DNA from 2 places in the Methylobacterium sp. yr668 genome. Region 1 is predicted to be linked to the other one. Evidence: predicted binding sites of a transcription regulator. Region 1 holds the regulator's gene; the other holds the start of a gene.
The links. Region 1 encodes HrcA, which represses chaperone genes, less so after heat shock. Its sites were predicted from a motif close to GTTAGCACTCNCNNNNNGNGAGTGCTAAC; they were not measured.
Positions count from the first base shown of each region.

Region 2: groES (co-chaperone GroES) is a predicted target of HrcA. The motif match lies at 1,141-1,169, and genes of this name have one in related genera.

Region 1 is NZ_FOZY01000024.1:64,358-81,692, forward strand. It holds gene BM419_RS23685 (MFS family transporter) at 36-1,400, opposite strand; gene BM419_RS23690 (DUF1236 domain-containing protein) at 1,640-2,434, shown strand; gene hrcA (heat-inducible transcriptional repressor HrcA) at 2,489-3,544, opposite strand; gene rph (ribonuclease PH) at 3,712-4,425, shown strand; gene rdgB (RdgB/HAM1 family non-canonical purine NTP pyrophosphatase) at 4,422-5,051, shown strand; gene hemW (radical SAM family heme chaperone HemW) at 5,078-6,265, shown strand; gene BM419_RS23715 (penicillin-binding protein activator) at 6,266-7,531, opposite strand; gene rsmI (16S rRNA (cytidine(1402)-2'-O)-methyltransferase) at 7,667-8,638, shown strand; gene BM419_RS23725 (YraN family protein) at 8,635-9,024, shown strand; gene BM419_RS23730 (response regulator) at 9,063-9,452, opposite strand; gene BM419_RS23735 (L,D-transpeptidase family protein) at 9,723-10,835, opposite strand; gene BM419_RS23740 (extensin family protein) at 10,912-11,919, opposite strand; gene BM419_RS23745 (M3 family metallopeptidase) at 12,103-14,172, shown strand; gene BM419_RS23750 (hypothetical protein) at 14,257-15,150, shown strand; gene BM419_RS23755 (hypothetical protein) at 15,154-15,372, opposite strand; gene BM419_RS23760 (DUF2267 domain-containing protein) at 15,547-15,939, opposite strand; gene BM419_RS23765 ((Fe-S)-binding protein) at 16,156-16,899, shown strand; gene BM419_RS23770 (lactate utilization protein B) at 16,896-17,335, shown strand, end outside.
Region 2 is NZ_FOZY01000083.1:204-4,388, forward strand. It holds partial or broken gene groEL (chaperonin GroEL) at 1-651, opposite strand, end outside; gene groES (co-chaperone GroES) at 752-1,039, opposite strand; gene BM419_RS31420 (hypothetical protein) at 1,552-1,734, shown strand; gene BM419_RS31425 (hypothetical protein) at 1,814-2,035, shown strand; gene BM419_RS31430 (hypothetical protein) at 2,392-2,658, opposite strand; gene BM419_RS31435 (hypothetical protein) at 3,115-3,501, shown strand; partial or broken gene BM419_RS31445 (transposase) at 4,159-4,185, shown strand, end outside.

The DNA of each region.
Region 1 (17,335 bases):
CGTGAAAGTCCGGCCCGGTCCAGCCGGGCGGCCGATCAGGCGTGGGCGAGGCGCGGCTTCTTCCCCAGCGCCTCCTCGACGGTGCCCGCGCCGTCGAGATAGCCGTGGACCTTGGGGTTCGGCATGATCAGCGAGGCCACGAAGGCGATCGCCATCAGGACGGTCACGTACCAGAAGAACGTGCTCTCCATGCCGGCGTCCTTGAACCACAGGGCGACGAACTCGGCGGTGCCGCCGAAGGTGGCGTTGGCGATCGCGTAGGAGAGGCCGACCCCGAGCGCCCGGACGTTGGTGGGGAACAGCTCGGCTTTCACGATACCGCTGATGCCCGTGTAGAACGACACCACGGCGAGCCCGAGGGTGATCAGCGCGAAGGCGAGGTAGGGGTCCTTGTTGGTGCCGAGGGCCGTCATCAGCGGCACCACCATGAGCGTGCCGAGGCCGCTGTAGAGCAGCATGTTGGCCTTGCGGCCGATCTTGTCGGAGAGCGCGCCGAAGATCGGCTGGATGATCATGTAGACGAACAGCACAACCGTCATCGTCTGCGAGGCCGACGTCTTCGGCATGCCGGCGGTGTTGACGAGGTACTTCTGCATGTAGGTCGTGAACGTGTAGAAACTCAGGGAGCCGCCGGCCGTGTAGGCGACCACGACCAGGAACGCCCGCCAGTGCTTGGCCAGCGCGGCGAAGGTGCCGGCGGTCTCCTTGTCGCTGCTGTCCTTCGTCTCGGCCAGGGAGCGCCGGAGATAGAGCGCGACGACCGCCAGCGCGGCGCCGATGAAGAACGGGATGCGCCAGCCCCAGGCGGTGAGTTCCGGGCCGGTCATCACCGTCTGCAGCAGAACCAGGACCAGCGAGGCGAGGAGCTGGCCGCCGATCAGCGTGACGTACTGGAACGAGGCGAAGAAGCCGCGCTTCCCCTTGATCGCGACCTCACTCATGTAGGTCGCCGAGGTGCCGTACTCGCCGCCGACGGACAGGCCCTGGAGCATGCGGGCGAGGAGAAGCAGCACGGGGGCCAGCGTGCCGACATGCTCGTAGGTCGGCAGGATGCCGATCAGCAGCGAGCCGAAGCACATCATCAGCACCGAGATGACCATCGAGGTCCGGCGGCCGACGCGGTCGGCGATGCGCCCGAACAGCCAGCCGCCGATCGGCCGCATGAAGAAGCCCACCGCGAAGATGCCGGCGGTCTGCAGGAGCTGACTGGTCGAATCGCCCTTCGGAAAGAAGGCGGGCGCGAAATAGAGCGCGAAGAACGCGTAGCAGTAGAAATCGTACCACTCGACGAGATTGCCCGACGACGAGCCGACGATCGCCCAGATCCGGCGCTTGCGGTCCGCAGCATCATCGAGGTCGCTCGGTGCGATACCGATCGTATCGTCGCGCGAGGCGGACATGGCGTCTCCGTCGATCAATCTTGGTGCCGGCCGAGGCCGGTCTCTTCTTGGTGCGGCGCGACGTTACAGGTGACGCGCCCGATCGCAAGGCCGTGATCCGACTTAGCCGAGGACAGCGCAGGGCGGTGTCACCGGCCGCGGGTCCACAGTGCCACGGGAGGGAACGGTTCGCCTCAGGACCCCGTTGCGGGCCGGCGTGGGCGTCGATGGCGTTCCGACCACCGCAGGAGGAAGAGGCCATGAAGCGAGTTCTGAGAGACGCGGTCGCGGCCGCCATCGTCGTCGCCGGCGCGGCGACGGCGTTCGCGCAGGGCGGCCCGGGCGGCGGAGGGGCCGGACCCGGTGGTGCGGGCGGCGGCGCCGGCGGCCCGGGTGGTGGGGCCGGAGCGGGCGCGGGTCCGTCCGGCGGCGGCCCTGCCGGCGGCCCTGCTGGCGGTGCCGGCGGCGGGATGAGGGGCGGCGCGCCCGAGGGCGGGGCGATGCGCGGTCCCGGCGGTGCCGAGGGTGGGCCGCGCGGCGCCGAGGGACCGAGTCGCCCGGGCGGCGCGGCCGAGCGCAACGGACCGGCGGACCGGGGCGGCCCGGCCGCGAATCTCGGTGCGGGCGAACGCGGTGCGGGTGAACGCGGTGCCGGCGATCGGGGTGGCCGCGAGCCGGGTGCCGGACCCGAGCGGGGCAACCGCGACGCGGCCGGTCCCGAGCGCGGCGGTCGCGGTCCGGCCGGCGAACGGGACGGCCGTGCCGGTGCCCGCGACCGCGGCGCCGTCCGCGGCGCTGTCGGCCGCCTCGACACCCGTCAGCGGACCGAGTTCCGCAGCTCGATCACGCGTCTGGGCGTCTCGCCGCTCCGGGACGTGGCTTTCGGCTTGGCGATCGGCACCGCGATCCCCCGCTCGGTCAGGCTCCACAGGCTGCCGCCGGCGATCATCGAGCTGGTGCCGGAATACGAGGGCTACGACTTCGTCCTGGTCCGCGACGACATCGTGATCATCGATCCCGACACCTACGAGATCGTGGACGTGATCCCGGCCTGAGCGGGCAATCACAGGAAGATTGGTGGGCCGGGCGGATCCTCTGCCCGGTGCCCTCTACCGTCCGCCGTCCAGGAGCTTCGACACCACGCGCGCCGTGTAGTCGACCATCGGCACGATCCGCGCGTAGTTCAGCCGGGTCGGACCGATCACGCCGACGACGCCCACGATCTTCTGCGAGCCGTCGCGGAACGGCGCCGCGATCAGCGAGGATCCGGAGAGCGAGAACAGCTTGTTCTCCGAGCCGATGAAGATCCGCACGCCCTCGCCGCCCTCGGCGCGGGACAGGAGATCGATCACGTCCTTCTGGGTCTCCAGATCGTTGAACAGGAGGCGGATCCGCTCGAGATCCTCGACCGCGCGCAGGTCGTCGAGCAGGTTGGCCTGCCCGCGCACGATCAGCTGGCGGGCCTCCGTCGGTCCGACCGGCGTGGCGAGCCCGGCGTCGACGAGGCGCTCGGTGATCGCGTCGAGTTCCCGCTTCATCGCCTTGCGACCGGCCTCGATCTCGGCGCGCAGCGTGCCGAGGGTGCGGCCCTGCAGGCGCGCGTTGAGGAAGTTCGTCGCCTCCTGGAGGGCACCGGCCGGCAGGCCCGCCGGCAGGTCCACGAGGCGGTTCTCCACCGAGCCGTCGTCCGAGACGAGGATGACGAGGGCGCGGGCCGGATCGAGGCGCACGAACTCGATGTGCTTCAGGTTGACGTTCGCCTTGGTGGTCAGGACGACCCCGGCGCCCCGGGAGACGCCGGACAGCATGGTCGAGGCCTCGGCCAGGGCCGAGTCGAAGGTGTGACCCGAGGCGGCGGCGCGCATCTGCGCCTCGATGCGCGCCTGCTCGTCCTGGCTGACGTCGCCGAGCTCGAGCATCGCGTCCACGAAGAAGCGCAGGCCGAGCTCCGTCGGCAGGCGGCCGGCGGAGGTGTGCGGCGCGAAGATGAGGCCGGAATGCTCCAGATCCGCCATGACGTTGCGGATCGAGGCCGGCGACAGCGCCATCGGGAGGATGCGCGCGAGATTCCGGGAACCGACCGGCTCGCCGGTCGTGAGGTAGCTCTCGACGATCTGCCGGAAGATCTCCCGGGCACGCTCGTTGAGGGCGGCGAGCGCCTGCATCGCTTGGCCGTTCGAGAAGTTGGAACTGGGGTGTGTCACGGGGTCATCCTGTGGTCCGATCATGTCCAACCGTCCCGCGCGGATCAATCCGTACGGCGATGCTTGCCCGCGGTGGCGCGGCGGCCTAAGAGCCCGGCCCTCGACACTCTCGACAGAAGGGGCCCGCGATGCGGCCTTCCAAGCGTGCCGCCGACGAGTTGCGGCCCGTGAGCCTGGAGCGCGCGGTCTCGCGCTACGCCGAGGGCTCCTGCCTCGTCAGCTTCGGCAACACCCGGGTGCTCTGCACCGCGTCGCTGGAAGAGCGCGCGCCGCCGTGGCTGCGCGGTTCCGGCAAGGGCTGGGTCACGGCCGAGTACGCCATGCTGCCGCGTGCGACGCACGAACGCACCCGCCGCGAGGTCGGTTCCGGGAAGCCGTCGGGGCGTACCCAGGAAATCCAGCGACTGATCGGCCGGTCGCTGCGCGCCGTCACCAACCTCCCGGCCATGGGCGAGCGCCAGATCACGATCGATTGCGACGTGATCCAGGCCGACGGCGGCACCCGGACGGCCGCGATCACGGGCGCCTGGGTGGCGCTGCACGATTGCTTCGCCTGGATGCGGACCCGCTCGATCATCTCCGTCGACCCGCTGCGCGACCACGTCGCCGCCGTCTCGTGCGGACTCTACAAGGGCATGCCGGTCCTCGACCTCGACTACGCCGAGGATTCGGCGGCCGAGACCGACGCCAACTTCGTCCTCACCGGTCGCGGCGGCATCGTCGAGGTGCAGGGCACCGCCGAGATGGAGCCCTTCACGCAGGAGCAGCTCCTCGAGCTCCTCGGCCTCGCCCGTGCCGGCACCGAGCGGCTGGTCGCCCTGCAGAAGGAGGCCCTCGCGTGAGCCGCCGTCTGACCGGGAAGGTGGTCATCGCCACGCACAATGCCGGCAAGCTCGCCGAGATGCGCGACCTGCTCGCGCCGTTCGGGATCGAGGCGGTGTCGGCGGGCGAGCTCGGCCTGCCCGAGCCCGACGAGACCGGCACGATGTTCGCCGAGAACGCGGCGATCAAGGCGCGGGCGGCGGCCGACGCCACCGGGCTGCCGGCCTTCGCGGACGATTCCGGCCTGTGCGTCGACGCCCTGGACGGCGCGCCGGGCATCTTCTCGGCCCGCTGGGCCGGCGCGACCAAGGACTTCACCGGCGCGATGGCGCGAATCTTCGCCGAACTCGACCGGCGCGGGGCCGCCGAGCGCCGGGCGCACTTCGTGTCCGCCCTCGTGCTGGCTTGGCCGGACGGGCACACCGAGCTGTTCGAGGGACGGGTCTTCGGCGACCTCGTCGCCGCGAAGGGCTCCGCGGGCTTCGGCTACGACCCGATCTTCCGGCCGGACGGCCACGACCGCACCTTCGGCGAGATGAGCGCCGAGGAGAAGCACGGGGTCGACTGGCAGCAGGGGCGGGGCCTGTCGCACCGGGCGCGGGCCTTCGTCGAGCTGAGCCGCGCCTGCCTCGCGCCCGGCGCCTGATTGCCAAACGGCGCGCGGGCGCTCACATGCCCGCCATCATGTCATCGACCGGCCCGGACCATCCGACCCGCGACGCGGGCTTCGGGATCTACCTGCACTGGCCCTTCTGCGCCGCGAAGTGCCCGTACTGCGACTTCAACAGCCACGTCCGCCACGCGGGCGTGGACGAGCCGCGCTTCCTGGCAGCCTTCCGCGCCGAGATCGCCCACACCGCCGCCTGCACGCCGGGCCGGACCGTGACCAGCATCTTCCTCGGCGGCGGCACGCCCTCGCTGATGCAGCCCGCGACCGTGGCCGGGCTGCTCGACGCGGTGGCGGAGCATTGGGCAGTCGCGCCGGACGCGGAGGTGACCCTCGAGGCCAACCCGTCGAGCGTCGAGGCGGGCCGCTTCCAGGGCTACCGCGCCGCCGGGGTCAACCGGGTGTCGCTCGGGATCCAGGCCCTCGACGACGCCTCGCTGCGGACCCTCGGGCGCCTGCACGACACCGCGCAGGCGCTCGGCGCGATCGCCCTGGCGCAGTCGGCCTTCGCGCGGACCTCCTTCGACCTGATCTACGCGCGGCCCGGACAGACGCCGGACCTGTGGCGGGCGGAGCTAAGTGACGCGCTCGCGCGGGCCGCCGAGCACCTCTCGCTCTACCAACTCACCATCGAGCCCGGGACGCCGTTCCACGGGCTCGCCGCCGCCGGCAAGCTGGTGACGCCGGACGACGAGGTCGGCCGCGCCCTCTACGACGTCACCCAGGAGCTCTGCGCGAAGGCCGGCCTCCCGGCCTACGAGATCTCGAACCACGCGCGGCCCGGGGCGGAATCGCGGCACAACCTGCTCTACTGGCGCTACGGCGAGTATGCCGGCATCGGTCCGGGCGCCCACGGACGGCTCGTGACGGGACAGGGCCGGGTCGGAACCGTGACGGAGCGGTCGCCCGAGGCGTGGCTCGCCCGCGTCGAGGCCGAGGGCCACGGGATCGTCGAGACCGAGAGCCTCTCGGCCGCCGACCAGGCCGACGAGTTCCTGGTGATGGGCCTGCGCCTGCGCGAGGGGATCGATCCCGACCGCTACGCGGCGCTCAAGGGCCGGCCGCTGAACGGCAACCGGATCGGCATGCTGATCGGGGACGGCCTGCTCGAGCGGCTGCCGGGCGGCCGCATCGCCGCCACGGCGCGGGGGGCGCCGGTGCTCAACGCCCTGGTCGCCGAGCTCGCCGCCTGATCAGATCGCCGGCTTGGCGAGAACCCGGGGCGCCGGGCTGACGGGCGTCGCGGCGTTGTTGCGGATCTCGTAGACCGCGAGGGACCGCTCGCTCTGACCGTCCGGCCGGAACCGGAACGTCCCGTCGACGCCGGCGAAGCCCAGGCCGTTGGTCAGGGTGGTCTCGGCGAAGCGCTGCGAGCCGTAGCGCCGCGACAGGGCCGCTGCGAGCAGCACCGCGTCGTAGGCGAGCGAGGCCACCCGCGGCGGGACGGCGCCGAACCGGGCCTGGTAGCGCGCGCTGAAATTCGAGAAGCCGACGCGGTCCGGCGCGGCGAAGCGGCCACCCTGGAGGGCCGGCACCGCGAACAGTGACGGCTCGTTCCAGAGGGCGGTGCCGAGGGGGCGCACCCGGGCCGGCGAGAAGCCCGCCTTCGTCAGCGCGGCCGCCACGGCGGGCATCGCGTCCGCGGTCTCGGGGATGAACAGCGCGTCGGCGGTGGCACCGGGCCCGGCGATCACCCGCGCGAGCCGCTCGACCGCCGGGCCGGGCGCGCCGGCCGGGTAGCGCTCCACGGCGGCGACGCGCGCGCCCTTTCGGGCGACGACCTCCCGGAACGCCGCCTCGACGGCGTTGCCGTAGGCGGTTTCGGGGATCAGCGCCCCGAAGGACCTTTTCCCGCCCGCGACCGCGTCCTCGACCACGCGGTCCACCTCCGGCTGCGGCAGGAAGCTCAGCAGGTAGACGCCCTGGTTCGCCACGGTCGCGTCCGTGGAGAAGCCGATGACCGGCTTGCCGGCGGTCCTGGCGACGGCCGCGGCGGCCTGCACGCTGCCGGCGAAGAGCGGGCCGAGCACGATCTCGGCGCCCTGCCGCAGCGCCTCCTGGGTCGCCTCCCGGGCGCCGTCCGGACTGCCCCGGTCGTCCTCGACGATGAGCGTCAGGTCGGGCTGCTGGGCCTCGTCGTAGGCGAGCTGCGCCGCGTTGCGCATCGCGGCCCCCACGGTCGATCCCTGGCCGGTCAGCGGCAGCACCAGGGCGACCTTCACCGAGCCCGCCCCGATGCGCCCGCCGCCGCCCGCGGCCGGCATCGACGGCGCCGCGGGCGCGGCGCCCGGCGCATCCGGCACGGCGGCCGGCGGTGACAGCTCGGCCTGCGGCCCGGTCGCGCGTCGCGCGAGGTCGCTGCCGACGCAACCGCCGAGCGAGAGCAGGATCGCGCAGAGCGCGGCGGTCTGGGCGGTGACACGCACGAGACGGTCCCGCGCGCTTGTCGGGCGCGCCATGGCGCGTACTCCTTCGGGCAGGCTCTGCAGCCTGACCGGCGGATTCTCAAATGTAAACGCGGCGGCGGGGACTTGCCCCCCGGCCACGCGGCCTCGCCGCGACGAGAGGCGACCAGTGTGGCAAGATCGCCGGTGATGACCCGCAGATTCGACGACCCGGGGCCCGCCGCCCCGACCCGAGCTCCGTCCCCGAAGCTCGCCCCCGACCGCCCGCGCAGCACGACCTTCACGGCCTTCGGCCTCGCGAGCGAGACCGAACCCCTGTCGCCGGGCCTGCACATCGTGGCGACGCCGATCGGGAACCTGCGCGACATCACCATCCGGGCGCTGGCGACGCTGGCGGCCGCCGACGCGGTCCTGGCCGAGGACACCCGCGTCACCCGGAACCTGCTGGCGCATTACGGGATCACGACGCCGCTGCTCGCCTATCACGAGCATTCCAACGACGCGGTGCGCGAGCGGATGGTGGCGCGGCTCACCGCCGGCGAGGCCCTGGCGCTGGTCTCGGATGCCGGGACGCCGCTCGTCTCGGATCCCGGCTACAAGCTGGTCCAGGCCGCCATCGAGGCCGGGATCGCCATCACGCCCGTCCCGGGGCCGTCCGCGGTGATGACCGCGCTGGTCGCGGCGGGCCTGCCGACCGACCGGTTCTTCTTCGAGGGCTTCCTGCCGCAGAAGGCCGGAGCGCGGCGCAACCGCCTGGAGGCGCTGATCCAGGTTCCCGGCACCCTGGTCCTGTTCGAGTCGCCGCATCGCCTGCCCGACATGCTGGCCGACGCCGCCGCGGTGCTCGGTTCGGAGCGGCCGGCGGCCGTGACCCGCGAGCTGACCAAGCTCTACGAAACCATCCGGCGCGATACGTTGGGCAGCCTGAGCGCACGCTTCGCCCAGGAGGGACCGCCGAAGGGGGAGATCGTGGTGATCATCGGTGCGGCGACGGCGCCGGAGCGCAGCGCGGATTCGGATGCCGCCCTCGACGCCCTGATCCTGGCGGCGCTGGAGCGGCACTCGATCAAGGATGCCGCCAGCCTTGTATCCGACGAGACCGGTCAGCCGAGGCGCCTCGTCTACACCCGCGCGCTGGCGCTGGCGCGGGACCAGGGATGACCGGGGCCCTGCCGGACCGGACCGGCCGGCGCCGCGCCGCCTACCGGCTCGGCCACCGCGCCGAGTGGCTGGCGCTCGCCGCGCTGATGCTCAAGGGGTACTGGCCGATCGGCCGGCGCGTGAGCGTCGCGGGCGGCGAGATCGATCTCGTCGTCCGGCGCTGGAAGACCGTCGTGTTCGTGGAGGTGAAGGCTCGGGCGCGCCGCGACGATGCCCGGGAGGCGATCGACGCCGCCAAGCGGCGGCGGTTCTCCCGCGCGGTCCGCGCCTGGATCGGACGCAATGCGTGGTGTGCCGGGTCGACGTTCCGGGCCGACGCCGTGTTCGTCGGATCCCGCACCTGGCCCGCCCATGTCGAGCGGGTCTTCACCATCGAGGGTCTCTGACGGGCGGCCCGAGGCCGCCGGAGCCGACGCGCCGGGTCTCAGTCCCGAGCGGCGCGGATCGCCCCGATCAGGGTCCGCTTCAGGTCGGCCTGGCTGAACGGCTTCTGGACGACGGGCCTGTCGCGGAACGGCTCGCGGATGCCGGCACCGCCGTAACCGGTCGAGAAGACCAGCGGAAGGTCGCGCTTGGCGATGGCCTCGGCCACCGGGTAGATCGGCTCACCCGCCACGTTCACGTCGAGAATGGCGACCTCGAACGCTTCCTGCGACGCCATCTCCAGCGCGGAGGACAGCCGCGCGGCCGGCCCGACCACGGCGCAGCCGAAATCGAGGAGCATGTCCTCCAGCAGCATCGAGATCGCGGCCTCGTCCTCGACGACGAGAACACGGACGCCGTTGAGGACGTCGTCGTTGGGGTCAGCAATCACGCCGGGCCGTCTTCCCTTCGAATGCCCCCGTCGCCGGGGATCTTGCCATGCGGCTGGTCACGCCTTGCGCACCGCGTGAGCAGCGTCCGGACGGGTGAACGCGGCCCGAGGGTCAGCCCGCGAGACAACCTGAGGCGTCGCCCGTAATGCGCAATGTGTCAAGCGTTCCCGGCCCGTTCCGACACCCAGACCGGGCGCTATGTTAACCGATGATACATTTTTGTGCGGGCGGCTTCGCGCGGGCGTATGCGAGTGTCGCCGCGCGGCCGCTCAATCGTCCTTGAACGTGACATTGGCGCCCCGTGTCACATGCGCGGCGAGGTCGCGGGCGTTCCAGTTGGTCAGGCGGATGCAGCCGTGGGACTCCGTCTTCCCGACCTTCTCGGGCTCGGGCGTCCCGTGGATCCCGTAGCTCGGAATCGCCAAGTCGATCCAGACCAGGCCGACCGGGTTGTTGGGCCCCGACTGGATGGTGAATTTGTGCTGCGCCTTCACGCCTTTGAACGCGTATTTCGGGTTGTAGGTGTAGTCCGGGTCGAACGCGACGCCCTTCACCTTGGTCTCGCCGCTCGGGGCCGGCTTCTCGGCACTGCCGATCGACGCGGGGTAATAGGCCACGAGCTTCCCGTCGGCGCCGTAGGCGCGGACGTCGCGGCTCGACTTGTCGACCTCGATGCGTTCGACCTTCGGCTCCTGGGGCAGATCCTTGCCCTTCGGCTTGTCCGTGCCCATCGGGTCCACCGCCGCGACCGCGATGGTCGTGCCGGCCTTGTCGAGGGGCTTGCCGGGATTGAGCGCGCTGACGAGGTCGCGGCTCATGTGGAAGCGCTCGGCCAGCATCTCGCGGGGATTGGTGTAGCCCATCGACTTGAGCTCGGCCTGCTCCTCCATCTTGGGCGGGATCCGCTCGACGTAGGGGCCAGCGGCGTCGGCCTCGGTGAGCGTGTAGTCCGTGACGGCGGGCTTGTCGCTGGTCGCCTGGAGCTTGTCCCAGATCTCGGGCGTCAGGGTCTCGCCGGCGGGAAGCCCCTGCGCCACCGCGAAGGCCGAGAGGGCGTGACGGTAATTGTCGCCCTTCCGGCCGTCGATCGCTCCGGGATAGAAGCGCGCGCGATCGAGCAGCACCTGGGCCTTGACGATCAGCGGATCGGGCTTGTCGTCCGACGACTTGGCCCGACGGGCCTTCGTGTCGGACTTCGTGCCTTCCCTCTTCCCGGCGCCCGGCTGCGCTAGAGTCGCGGCGTTCACCGCCTCGGCGGTCAGCGCCGGCGGCTGGGCCGTCTCGACCTTCCGGCCCTTCCCGGTCCGGGCGGCTGCGCCGTGCGCGGCCAGACAACTCGCCAGGAGGGCCACGCAGACCGGCCGCCAGGGTTTCGGGATCATCGCCGTCGTCATTCCGGGGAGCGGACGCGCTCCCGAGCCGAGAAATGCCGGACCTGCGGGAACGTTCCACCCGGTTCTACTGGCACAGGCGGTGACCGCCGTTACGCTCGCGCTCGTCGAGGTGGAGATGGTTGGCGTGGGCGGCGTTCGAGCCCGGGCCGAGGACGGTGCGGAAGAAGCCGCAGGCCTTGGCGCGCACCGCGCCGAGGAACTGCGCCTCCTCGGAACCGTCCGGCATCGCCTTGACGGGGATGCTCGCGCGTCCCGCGAAGGCGAAGCCCATGATGTCGGCGGCGTTGGCGAAGGCGTGCTCGCTGAGCTTCGCGTCGACGTCGTGATTCTGTCCCCGGCAGACATAGGAACCGCCGAGTTCGAGCGCGGTCAGCGGATGCTTCAGGGTTCGATCGGCCTCGATCTGCACCTCCGTGACCCAGCGCGCCAGCGCCTCGGCGGTCCGGCAGGTCAGCGTGGCGCCCTGCGGCAGCGTCACGCCGTCGGCGAACTTCGTCACCTTGAGCGGCAGCGGCGCGGTGCACTGGCCTTCGGAGATCGGCGGCAGCGGCTCGAACTCGACCCCGAGACGCTTGAGGCGCGTCCGGCAGGCGGAATCGTCCGGCGGTGTCACCTTGAGCGCCAGGGCGGCCGCGCCCGACAGCTCGGGCGGCCGCGCGGGCGGCGCTGGCGGCGGTGAGGCGATCTCGGGCTTCGTTGTCTCCTTCGCTGTCTCCTTCGCGGGTTCCTTCGGGGCTTCCTTCCCGGCTTCCTGCCCGGACTCCGGCGGCTTGTCCCGGCCATTCTCCCTCGACGGCTCCCGGGCCAGGTCCTTGCTCGGCTCCCTGCTCGGCTCAGCCACGGCAGGTTTCAGCTCGGGCGGCCGCGCCGGCGGCGTCGGTGGTGCCGGCTCGGCGACGGGCGGCTTCAGCGCCTCGGGGCGTTCCGGCGGCAGCGGCGGGGGCGTCGGCACCGTGGCCGCCGGCGTCTCGACGGCGCCGACCGGCGTGGCCGGTAGCGCGAGCCCCGCGGCGAGGGCGCCGCCCGCCAGGAGCGTCGCGGATCGGAGGATCGACAGGCTGCGTCCCGGCATGGGGCCTCGAAGCGTGGGCGTTGGCCTCTACAACGGGCGAGACGCCATTCGGATCGCCCAGACCCGGTTGACGGCCGCGCCGATCGGACCACTGTCTTCCGGATCGCGCCGGCACACCCCATGTCGGCGCACCTGCGGCGCGTACGATCGCGCCGTCGCTTGGACGTCGAGATCGAGGACTGCATGTCGGACGCAGCTGATGCCGGGCTCCCGAGCCTGCCGCCGGACAATCCCTTCCGCGAGGCGCAGTGGAGCACCCCGCACGGCCTCCCGCCGTTCGAGCGGATCCGGCCGGAGCACTACCGGCCCGCGTTCGACGCCGCCCTGGCGGCGCACGATTCCGAGATCCGCGCCATCGCGAGTGAGTCCGCTCCCGCCACCTTCGGCAACACCGTCGAGGCGATGGAGCGGGCCGGCCTCGCCCTCGAGCGCGTCGCCGGCGTGTTCTACAACCTGACAGGCAGCCACACGAACCCCGAGTTGCAGGCCATCGAGCGGGAGATCGGGCCGAAGCTCGCCCGGCACGGCAGCGCCATCTACCTCAACCCCGAGCTCTGGGCCCGGATCTCGGCGATCGACGCCGAGGGCCTGAGCGCGGAGCAGCGCCGGGTCCTCGACCGGTACCGGATCCGCTTCCGCCGGTCGGGGGCGGATCTCGGGCCCGAGGACAAGGCCCGCATCGCCGAGATCGCGGCGCGCATGTCGGAGCTCGGGACCACGTTCAGCCAGAACCTCCTGGCCGACGAGAGCAGCTTCACCCTGCCGCTGCAGGGCGAGGAGGATCTGGCCGGCCTGCCGCCGTTCCTGCGGGCCGCGGCCGAGAGCGCCGCGAAGGAGCGCGGCCTCGACGGGCACGTCATCACCCTGTCCCGCTCGCTGATCGAGCCGTTCCTGGTCTGCTCGACCCGGCGCGACCTGCGCGAGCGCGCCTACGCGGCCTGGACGCGGCGCGGTGAGAACGGCGGCGCGACCGACAACCGGGCGATCATCGCGGAGATCATCCGGCTGCGCGCCGAGCGGGCGCGGCTCCTCGGCTTCGAGAGCTTCGCCCATTTCGCCCTCGACGACACGATGGCGGCGAGCCCGGACGCGGCGACCGGGCTGCTGCGGGATGTGTGGACGCCGGCCCGGGCGCGGGCGGCGGAGGAGCGCGACCGTCTCCAGGCCACCATCCAGGCGGAGGGCCACAACTTCGCCCTCCAGGCGCACGATTGGCGTCACTACGCCGAGAAGGTGCGGCGCACCGAGCACGACCTGGACGAGAGCGAGATCAAGGCGTACCTGCCGCTGGAGCGGATGATCCAGGCGGCGTTCGACACGGCCTCGCGGCTGTTCGGTCTGACCTTCACGGAACTCGCCGACGTGCCGCGCTACCATCCCGATGTCCGGGTCTGGCGGGTCGGCAATCCCGACGGGTCCGAGGTCGGCCTGTTCCTGGGCGACTACTTCGCCCGCGCCTCGAAGCGGTCCGGCGCCTGGATGAGCGCCTTCCGCTCGCAGGAGCGCCTGAACGGGACGGTCACGCCGATCATCGTCAACGTCATGAACTTCGCCAAGGCGCCGGACGGCGAGGCGACGCTGCTGTCCTTCGACGACGCGCGCACCCTGTTCCACGAGTTCGGCCACGCCCTGCACGGGCTGCTCTCGGACGTGACCTACCCGCTCCTGTCCGGGACGGCGGTATCGCGCGACTTCGTGGAGCTGCCCTCGCAGCTCTACGAGCACTGGCTGGAGCAGCCGGAAGTCCTGCGGACCCACGCGCGCCACCATCGCACCGGCGAGCCCATGCCCGACGCCCTGCTGCGGAAGCTGCTCGCCGCGCGGACCTCCAACCAGGGTTTCGCCACCGTGGAGTACACGTCCTCGGCGATCGTCGACATGACCCTGCACCTCTCGGCGGAGGGCGAGGACGGTCTCGACGTACCCGCCTTCGAGGCCGAGGCGCTGCGGCGGATCAGCATGCCGGCCGAGATCAGCATGCGGCACCGGACGCCGCACTTCGCCCACATCTTCTCGGGGGACGGCTACGCCGCCGGATACTACAGCTACCTCTGGTCTGAGGTGCTGGACGCGGACGCCTTCGACGCGTTCCGCGAGGCCGGCGACATCTTCGATCCGGAGACGGCGAAGCGGCTGCGGACCTTCGTGTACGGGGCCGGCAATTTGCGCGACCCGCGCGAGGCCTACACGGCCTTCCGGGGGCGGATGCCGAGCATCGAGCCGCTCCTGAAGAAGCGCGGGCTCGCGGCCTGAGCGACGGGCGTGCGGTAAGGGTTTCGTAAACAAACGTCCTTAACGAACGCTTGCAGCGCGAGGCCGCGTGCGGAGTTCGGGGCGATGACGAAGATCGAAGCCAAGCAGGGCGTTTCCCAGGGCATCTCGCCGGCCGACCTGCTCAAGGCCGCGGTGACCGGCAAGACCGACGCCGCGGCCGCCGCGACCGAGACCGCGGCCTCGCCGGCCGGCGGGAAGTTCGCGCTGGCGTCGCTGGCGCGCCTGGATCCGAAGCGGTTCGCGATCCCGGGGGCTGCCCTCGCGCTGGGCGTCCTCCTGGGCGGGGGCGTCATGGCGCTCTCCCGCCCGGCCTCCGTCCGGCCCGACGCGCTCGCGGCCCTCGAGACGACGCTCGATGCCGGCCGCACCGAGACCGTGCGCCTCGCCGCCGACATCGCGCAGCTCCACACCGTGCTCGCCGACCTGCGCGCCTCGACCGACGTGGCGCGGAAGGAGGCGGCCAGCCGCAGCACCGCCCTCGGCGAGCGCTTGGCGCAGGTCGACAAGAGCCTGAACGGCAAGGTCACGGCCCTCGGCGAGCGGCTCGAGCAGGTCGAGCGCGACCACAACACCCGCCTCAGCGGCCTCGCCGCGCAGCTCGACCGCCGCGCGGCCGCGACTCCGGCCGCCGCGAAGGCGGAGCCGACCCAGACCGGCAGCATCGGCGAGCCCGCCCGCGCCGCCGAGGCGAAGCCCGAGGTCAAGGTCGCGGACGCCAAGGTGAGCGAGCCCAAGCCGAAGCCGGCGGCCGCCGACAAGCCGCCGGTCATCGAGGGCTGGGCCCTGCGGGACGTCTACGAGGGCACCGCGATCCTGGAGAACCGCCGGCGCCGCCTCGTCGAGGTCGCGCCCGGCGACGTCATCCCGGGCGTCGGCCGCGTCGAGGGCGTCGAGCGCCACGGTCGGGAATGGGTGGTGGTGACCCGCCAGGGCCTCGTCACCGCGCAGGCTTGGTAGACCTCAGCGGCCCGTGAACCCGGTCGGCGCCAGCTCGCCGGGCGCGATCGGGAAGCGCGGCTCGATCGTCATCGGATCGGCCAGAGCCGCCGCGCGCTCAGCGCGCCGGCGACCGTGCCTCAGGGCCCGGGTCTGCGCCGCGCGGGTCGGGTGCAGGATGGCAGCGAGCAGGGACTGCCCTTCGAACTCGCTGTCCAGGTTCTTGGCTTCGAAGACGGGCATGGCCGGCCTGCTTGAGTGCGGAACCGGACACTGCCGAAGGCGTCGATCCGGGGCACATCCCCAATAACGGGGATCGCGTGGACAGGTTCCGTCAAGCTTTCGCTCCGCAACCTCTTTTTTACTTTCGTCCAGGCGTCACCCGAATGCAGTGCGGCCGCGCACACCGGCCCGCGGTCAGACGAACTGGTTCAGCCCCGGGATCGAGCCGATGATCGGGCCCATCGCGTCCTCGCCGACCTTCTCGCGGCCGAAGGCGAACAGCTCCTGTCCGAGGGGCTGCATCTGACCCATCGGCACGCCGGCGGCCATCAGCTTCTGGCCGAGCGCCATGACGCCGCCGCCGCCCATCATGCCGCCGAGCATGCCCATCAGGCCGCCGCCGCCGCTCTCGCCGGCATTCGACTCGGCGATCAGCGCCTCGGAGCCCGGCAGGGCCGCCAGCAGCTGGCCGACCTCGGCCGCGGGCCCTTCCTTCTGCAGGAAGGCCAGGATGTGCCCGATGGCGGTCTGAGCGGTCGCGGCGTCGAGCCCGGTGCGGGTGGTGACGCGGGCGAGCAGTTCTTCCATGGTGATGATCTCTTCGGAACGCTTCCAGACGTCCTTCGACTCTGAGGCGTCGGAAATCAAGCGCGCGGCATCGCTTCCCAGGAAAACTCCCCGGTTACAGCGGGCACGGTGCCGCAGCGCGCGACCTCGCCAAGGGCCGCCCCTTCCGGTAGACCCTCGGTCAGTCTTGAACCGTTCCAGGCCTCGGGGCCGGATGATCCAGGGAGTTGCCGGACCATGCGGGTCGGCCTGTTCGTGCCGTGCTACGTCGACGCCTTCGAGCCCGAGGTCGGGATCGCCACCCTCGAGCTCCTGGAGCGCCTGGGCTGCACGGTCGAGTACCCGTTCGACCAGACCTGCTGCGGCCAGCCGATGACCAACACCGGCTGCCACGCCGAGGCCGCCGCGACCGAGGCGCTGTTCGTCAAGAACTTCTCCGGCTTCGACTATATCGTCGCCCCGTCGGGATCCTGCGTCCACCAGGTGCGCGAGCACCTGACGGCGATCCCGCAGACCGACGAGGTCCGGCACGTCCGCGCCAGCACCTACGAGCTCGTGGAGTTCCTGCACGACGTGCTGAAGGTCGAGGACCTGCCCTGGGCGAACTTCCCCCACAAGGTCGCCTATCACACCAACTGCAACGCCCTGCGCGGCATCCACCACGCGCGGCCAACCGAGCTGGTGAAGCCCTACTACTCCAAGCCCCTCGACCTGCTGCGCCTCGTGAAGGGGGTCGAGCTCGTCGACCTCGCCCGGCCGGACGAGTGCTGCGGCTTCGGCGGCACCTTCTCGGTGTTCGAGCCCGCCGTCTCGGCGAAGATGGGCTACGACAAGGTCGCCGATCAGAACCGCGCCGGGGCCGCCTACGTCGTCTCGGCGGATTCCTCCTGCCTGATGCACCAGAAGGGCTGCGCCGAACGGCTCGGCTTGCCGCTCAAGTACATCCACATCGCGCAGGTGCTGAACGGAGCCGCCGTATGAGCGCCGAGGACCTCAACCCCCGCGAGCGCGAAGGCGTCATCCACCCCGAGGTGCGGGCCGGCCACGACGAGAGCGAGCGGGCGCCGGACGGCCGGCGTCTCCAGCACGCGGAAGCCGCTTCGAAGCCGATCCGCGCCCCGCAGACCCGGGAGCCGCAGCCCCGCGGCGCGAAGATCCGGGGTGACCGCCCGATCAACCAGTCCGAGGCCGCCGAGCGCTTCCTCGCGGCGCCGCTGCACCAGGCCGCCCACGACGAGCGCCTGTGGGACCTGCGCAAGAAGCGCGATGCCTCCGCGCACGGCATCCCGGAATGGGAGGAGCTGCGCGATCTCGCCTCGCAGATCAAGACCCACACGCTGAGCCACCTCGACCGGTACCTCGAGCAGTTCGAGGCGGCCGCGAAGGCCAACGGCGTCCACGTCCACTGGGCGAAGGA
Region 2 (4,185 bases), on a different contig from region 1:
ATCCTCGAGCTCGGCGACCATCTTCTCCGCGTTCGTGATGAAGTACGGGGAGAGGTAGCCGCGGTCGAACTGCATGCCCTCGACGACGTCGAGCTCGGTCTCGGCCGTCTTGGCCTCCTCGACCGTGATCACGCCCTCGTTGCCCACCTTCTGCATCGCGTGGGCGATCATCTCGCCGATCTCCGTGTCACCGTTGGCGGAGATCGTGCCGACCTGGGCGATTTCCTCGGACGAGGCGACCTTCCGCGAGCGGCCCGCGATATCCTTCACGACCGCGGCCACGGCCAGATCGATGCCGCGTTTCAGGTCCATCGGGTTCATGCCGGCGGCGACGTACTTGACGCCCTCGCGGACGATGGACGCCGCCAGAACGGTCGCCGTGGTGGTGCCGTCACCCGCAATGTCGCTCGACTTCGAGGCCACTTCGCGCACCATCTGGGCGCCCATGTTCTCGAACTTGTCGGCGAGCTCGATCTCCTTGGCGACCGTCACACCGTCCTTGGTGATGCGCGGGGCGCCGAAGCTCTTCTCGATCACGACGTTGCGGCCCTTCGGGCCCAGCGTCACCTTCACTGCGCTGGCGAGCAGCTCGACACCGCGCAGCATCCCCTCGCGAGCATCAACCGAAAAGCGAACATCTTTGGCGGACATGGTGGTGCGCTCATCATCTGTCGTCTGGCCCCAAGGCACGCCACAGCGGGCGCCTCGACGGGAAGGTCGTCGTTCGAGGCCGCGAACGGCCTGATCGAGGCTAGGCGACGATGCCCAGGATGTCGGATTCCTTCATGATCAGGAGGTCCTGGCCGTCAATCTTGACCTCGGTGCCGGACCATTTGCCGAACAGCACACGGTCCCCCGCCTTGACATCGAGCGCGTTGATCTTGCCGGCCTCGTCGCGTGCACCGGGCCCCACAGCGACGACCTCGCCCTCCTGCGGCTTCTCCTTGACCGTATCGGGGATGATGATCCCGCCCTTGGTCTTCTCCTCGCCTTCGATGCGACGGAGCACCACGCGGTCGTGCAGCGGACGGAATTTCATTGTGAGATCCTGATCGTTCCCAAGCGAGATCCAACCGCGGTGATTGGCGCTGTCGCGGGACAGAGACCGGCGAGATTGTTTCGCCGCTTGATCGACCGACTGTTAGCACTCGCCGCATGGAAGTGCTAATCTTATGATGGGACAGCGGGCCCCGCTCATCCGGAAGCCGGGGCAAAACGCCTAAACGGCCCCTTCAGCGAGGGACAGCGGATTCGAACCGCCTGCGTCGATCGACCGATCTCCGCGCCGCGCGGATCAACCTGCGCGATCGTCCGCCCTGATCGGGCCGCTCAAGCAGGACTGTGTTGGAGGATGGCAAGACGATCAGTCAGCCCACCGCTCCGCCGACCAGCGACGATTTCACCGTGAAAAGCAACTGTCTCGCCTGAAATCGCCAAGAGTTTTGACAATCGAAAATCTGGCCGGTGGCAGACGGATATTTCGTCTCTTTCACACGTTACACTTGTCCGCGCGATGGTCAGTCCCGCCGCTGGCGGACAAGGATCATTGTCATGACAATTCTGATGGCCGTCGCTCTGGCGATTGCGTTGCTCGGCATCGCGCTGACGTCGGCAGCCTACCGGTTTGCACCGGTGTCGAAGCACATAGCGAGCGGGGATATCGTCCTCGTCTGTGGGATCAGCACTGCGGCGTTGGGAAGCCTCGGAGTCCTCCTGCAGATCTTCACCGTCTGACCTGCGGGCTCGTCGAAGCCGCGTTGCCCGTGACCGGGTCGCGCGGCGGGATCCATGTCATGGACGGGAGGCTGCCACCATGCCGACACTGCCCGACGCCTACCTCCGGGACATCCTTGCAAAGGCGGAACAGGAACTCGCCGCGGCCGAGCTGCGCCGGGCCCAGCAGGCACGGATCGTCGCCGGCCCGCTCAATAGCCCGGAGACCCGAGCCGCCGCGGAACTGCTTCTGCGGGAGATCGACCGGACCATCACGTCCATCTGGGCGAACCGCCATTTAATCGAGGTCATCCTGGCCTGATCAAGCCGAGCCGGCAGATATGCCGATGCCGCGTTCATCCCCCCGCCCCTCGGCCAAGCGCGTCTCGTCCGTGCACAACGGCAGGTCGGCGGCTGGGGCCCCGACAATGGCACGGGACCAATCCTCACGATGCGTGTCACGTGCCGTTGCCTTGGGCGGTCATGCTGCCCGCGATCGGACCCTTATTCGAGCCCTCGGCAAAAACGTGGCCTGCACGGCACCGCCCGCCGACACTTCCCGAGGGGGCTGGCGACAAGCGTCAGCTCACGAAACTGCGCCACGGTCTGCCAAGGCGTTCGCCGACAGAGCCATCCGCGGCACGCATCTCCAAGCCACTTCGCTGTCGCTTTCCCAGATCATCGAGCGTCACGATCATCCACGAGACTTGGGCTTTGGGGGTCTGTGCGCTCGAAGCGGAGGGTCAATACCTGAGCTCGCTCCAGCGAAAGCAGACCATCAGCGACCAGGCCCGAAACCACTTCCCCGAATTCGTCCCTGGTAAGGCCACGACTCTTGAAGGACTTCACGATCGTGTCCGAATGCGCCATGACCATCAGATCGCGCTTGATCTCCATCGTCGAGGGGATCGATATTTTGCGCCCAAAACGTTTCTGATTGAGCATGGCGGATCTCCTTGACGACAGCAACGGAAGCTCGAGTACTGAAAACGCCGAGAACGTTATTTCGTTCAGATCAGCGCCTGTTTCATGTTTTCCGGGATAAAATTACTAATATGCGATAAATCGCCAGATTTATATTTATTTGATCTGGTAAAATATTTTCGACACACCATCTTATGAGAGTCGCCGCATCCTGCGGGCGATCGCCGCGACGCGCGACTGTGTCGTCGGACGGACGCGGGTCCTGTCGCGTGCTGACGTCAGTCAGCAGGTGATGCGCTGAGTTCCCGGCATGGCGAATCTCGGGGACGACCCTCGACATGATGGAGCGGCTCTACGTCGCCAGTCGACCTGGCCACCTGAGCAAACGGTGACGTCATCGGCCGGCGCTTTGGCAGGACAGCGGCCGTCGGCTGTCTGCATGCGCGTGAATTCAGCCCGTCCAGCAAGGAGTGCGTTATGGCTCAACCCAGACTTACAGGCTTGGAGTTCAGCTGGTTCACCAAGTGCCAGATGATGGCGTCAAATTATGCCCAGCACTGGGAGATGGTTCTCGAGCCTGATCTTGGAGGTCTGATTCAGGCCGTCGCCACCGATGCGCGGACCAGCTTCACCGGGCCGCAATCGATGCGTCGCGTCGCCGAACGACTGACGCTCGTTGCGGACTCGCTTGTCGCGGCGAGCGACGATCGGGCTCGCGCTGCTGATTTGCGCCGCGAAGACGGTCGTTGCACGGAAGCGCTGCAATACTTGGCTTCGCAACTGGCGAGCACGGCAGCCAGCGTCGAGGCACGGAAGCATGCGTCCGCCTCCGCGACTGAAACAAGTCAGGCGCCGTCGGCGTGACTGCCAAAGGACTTATAATATCGGTCCCGGAAGATTAATAAACGGTTCTTATCGGAGCATTGAACAGATCAGATGATCGTTTTCAGATCCGATCCCCACAAGTTACAGGTCATGCCATCGGCGAAGGAGCCCGGCCGGTTCGACTGGTCGATCACGCGGGACGACGTGATCGTGCGCCAGTCGGCCCGATCCTTCGATTCGGAGGGCGCTTCGGAGACGAATGGCGATTTAGCCCTTCGTCGGATGACGGTGCGTTGGCAGGGCGCGCGATAGGCGCCGCAACCGCTACGGTCGTGCCTCCAACTGGGTCATCGCTCCGCCGGGCATGTCAGAGCCTTCGGCCTGTCCGAGTGAGACCGGCGGGAGCTGCGCCGAGACCGACGCGTCCCGCGTGCCGTATGGCGGCGCCGACTAATTGCCCAGCCGGCGTCATCCTGCCGACACCGATCGCCTGCCGCGCCGGAAACGGCGGACCGGCGCCTCTTCCCGTGGTGGGAAGGGGACTCGCCGTCCCTCGGCAATCGGAAGGCACGCCCCATTCCAGTGAACAGGATCAATCCCATAACAGGCCGTTCAAGAACAGCGTGGCTGCTTCCGACCCTGGCTGTGTCAAAACCCCGAAGGTGGTAGCTTTCCTCTGCACGACCGGAGGATGGCATGGGACGGTTCGTTGTCGGTGCCGAG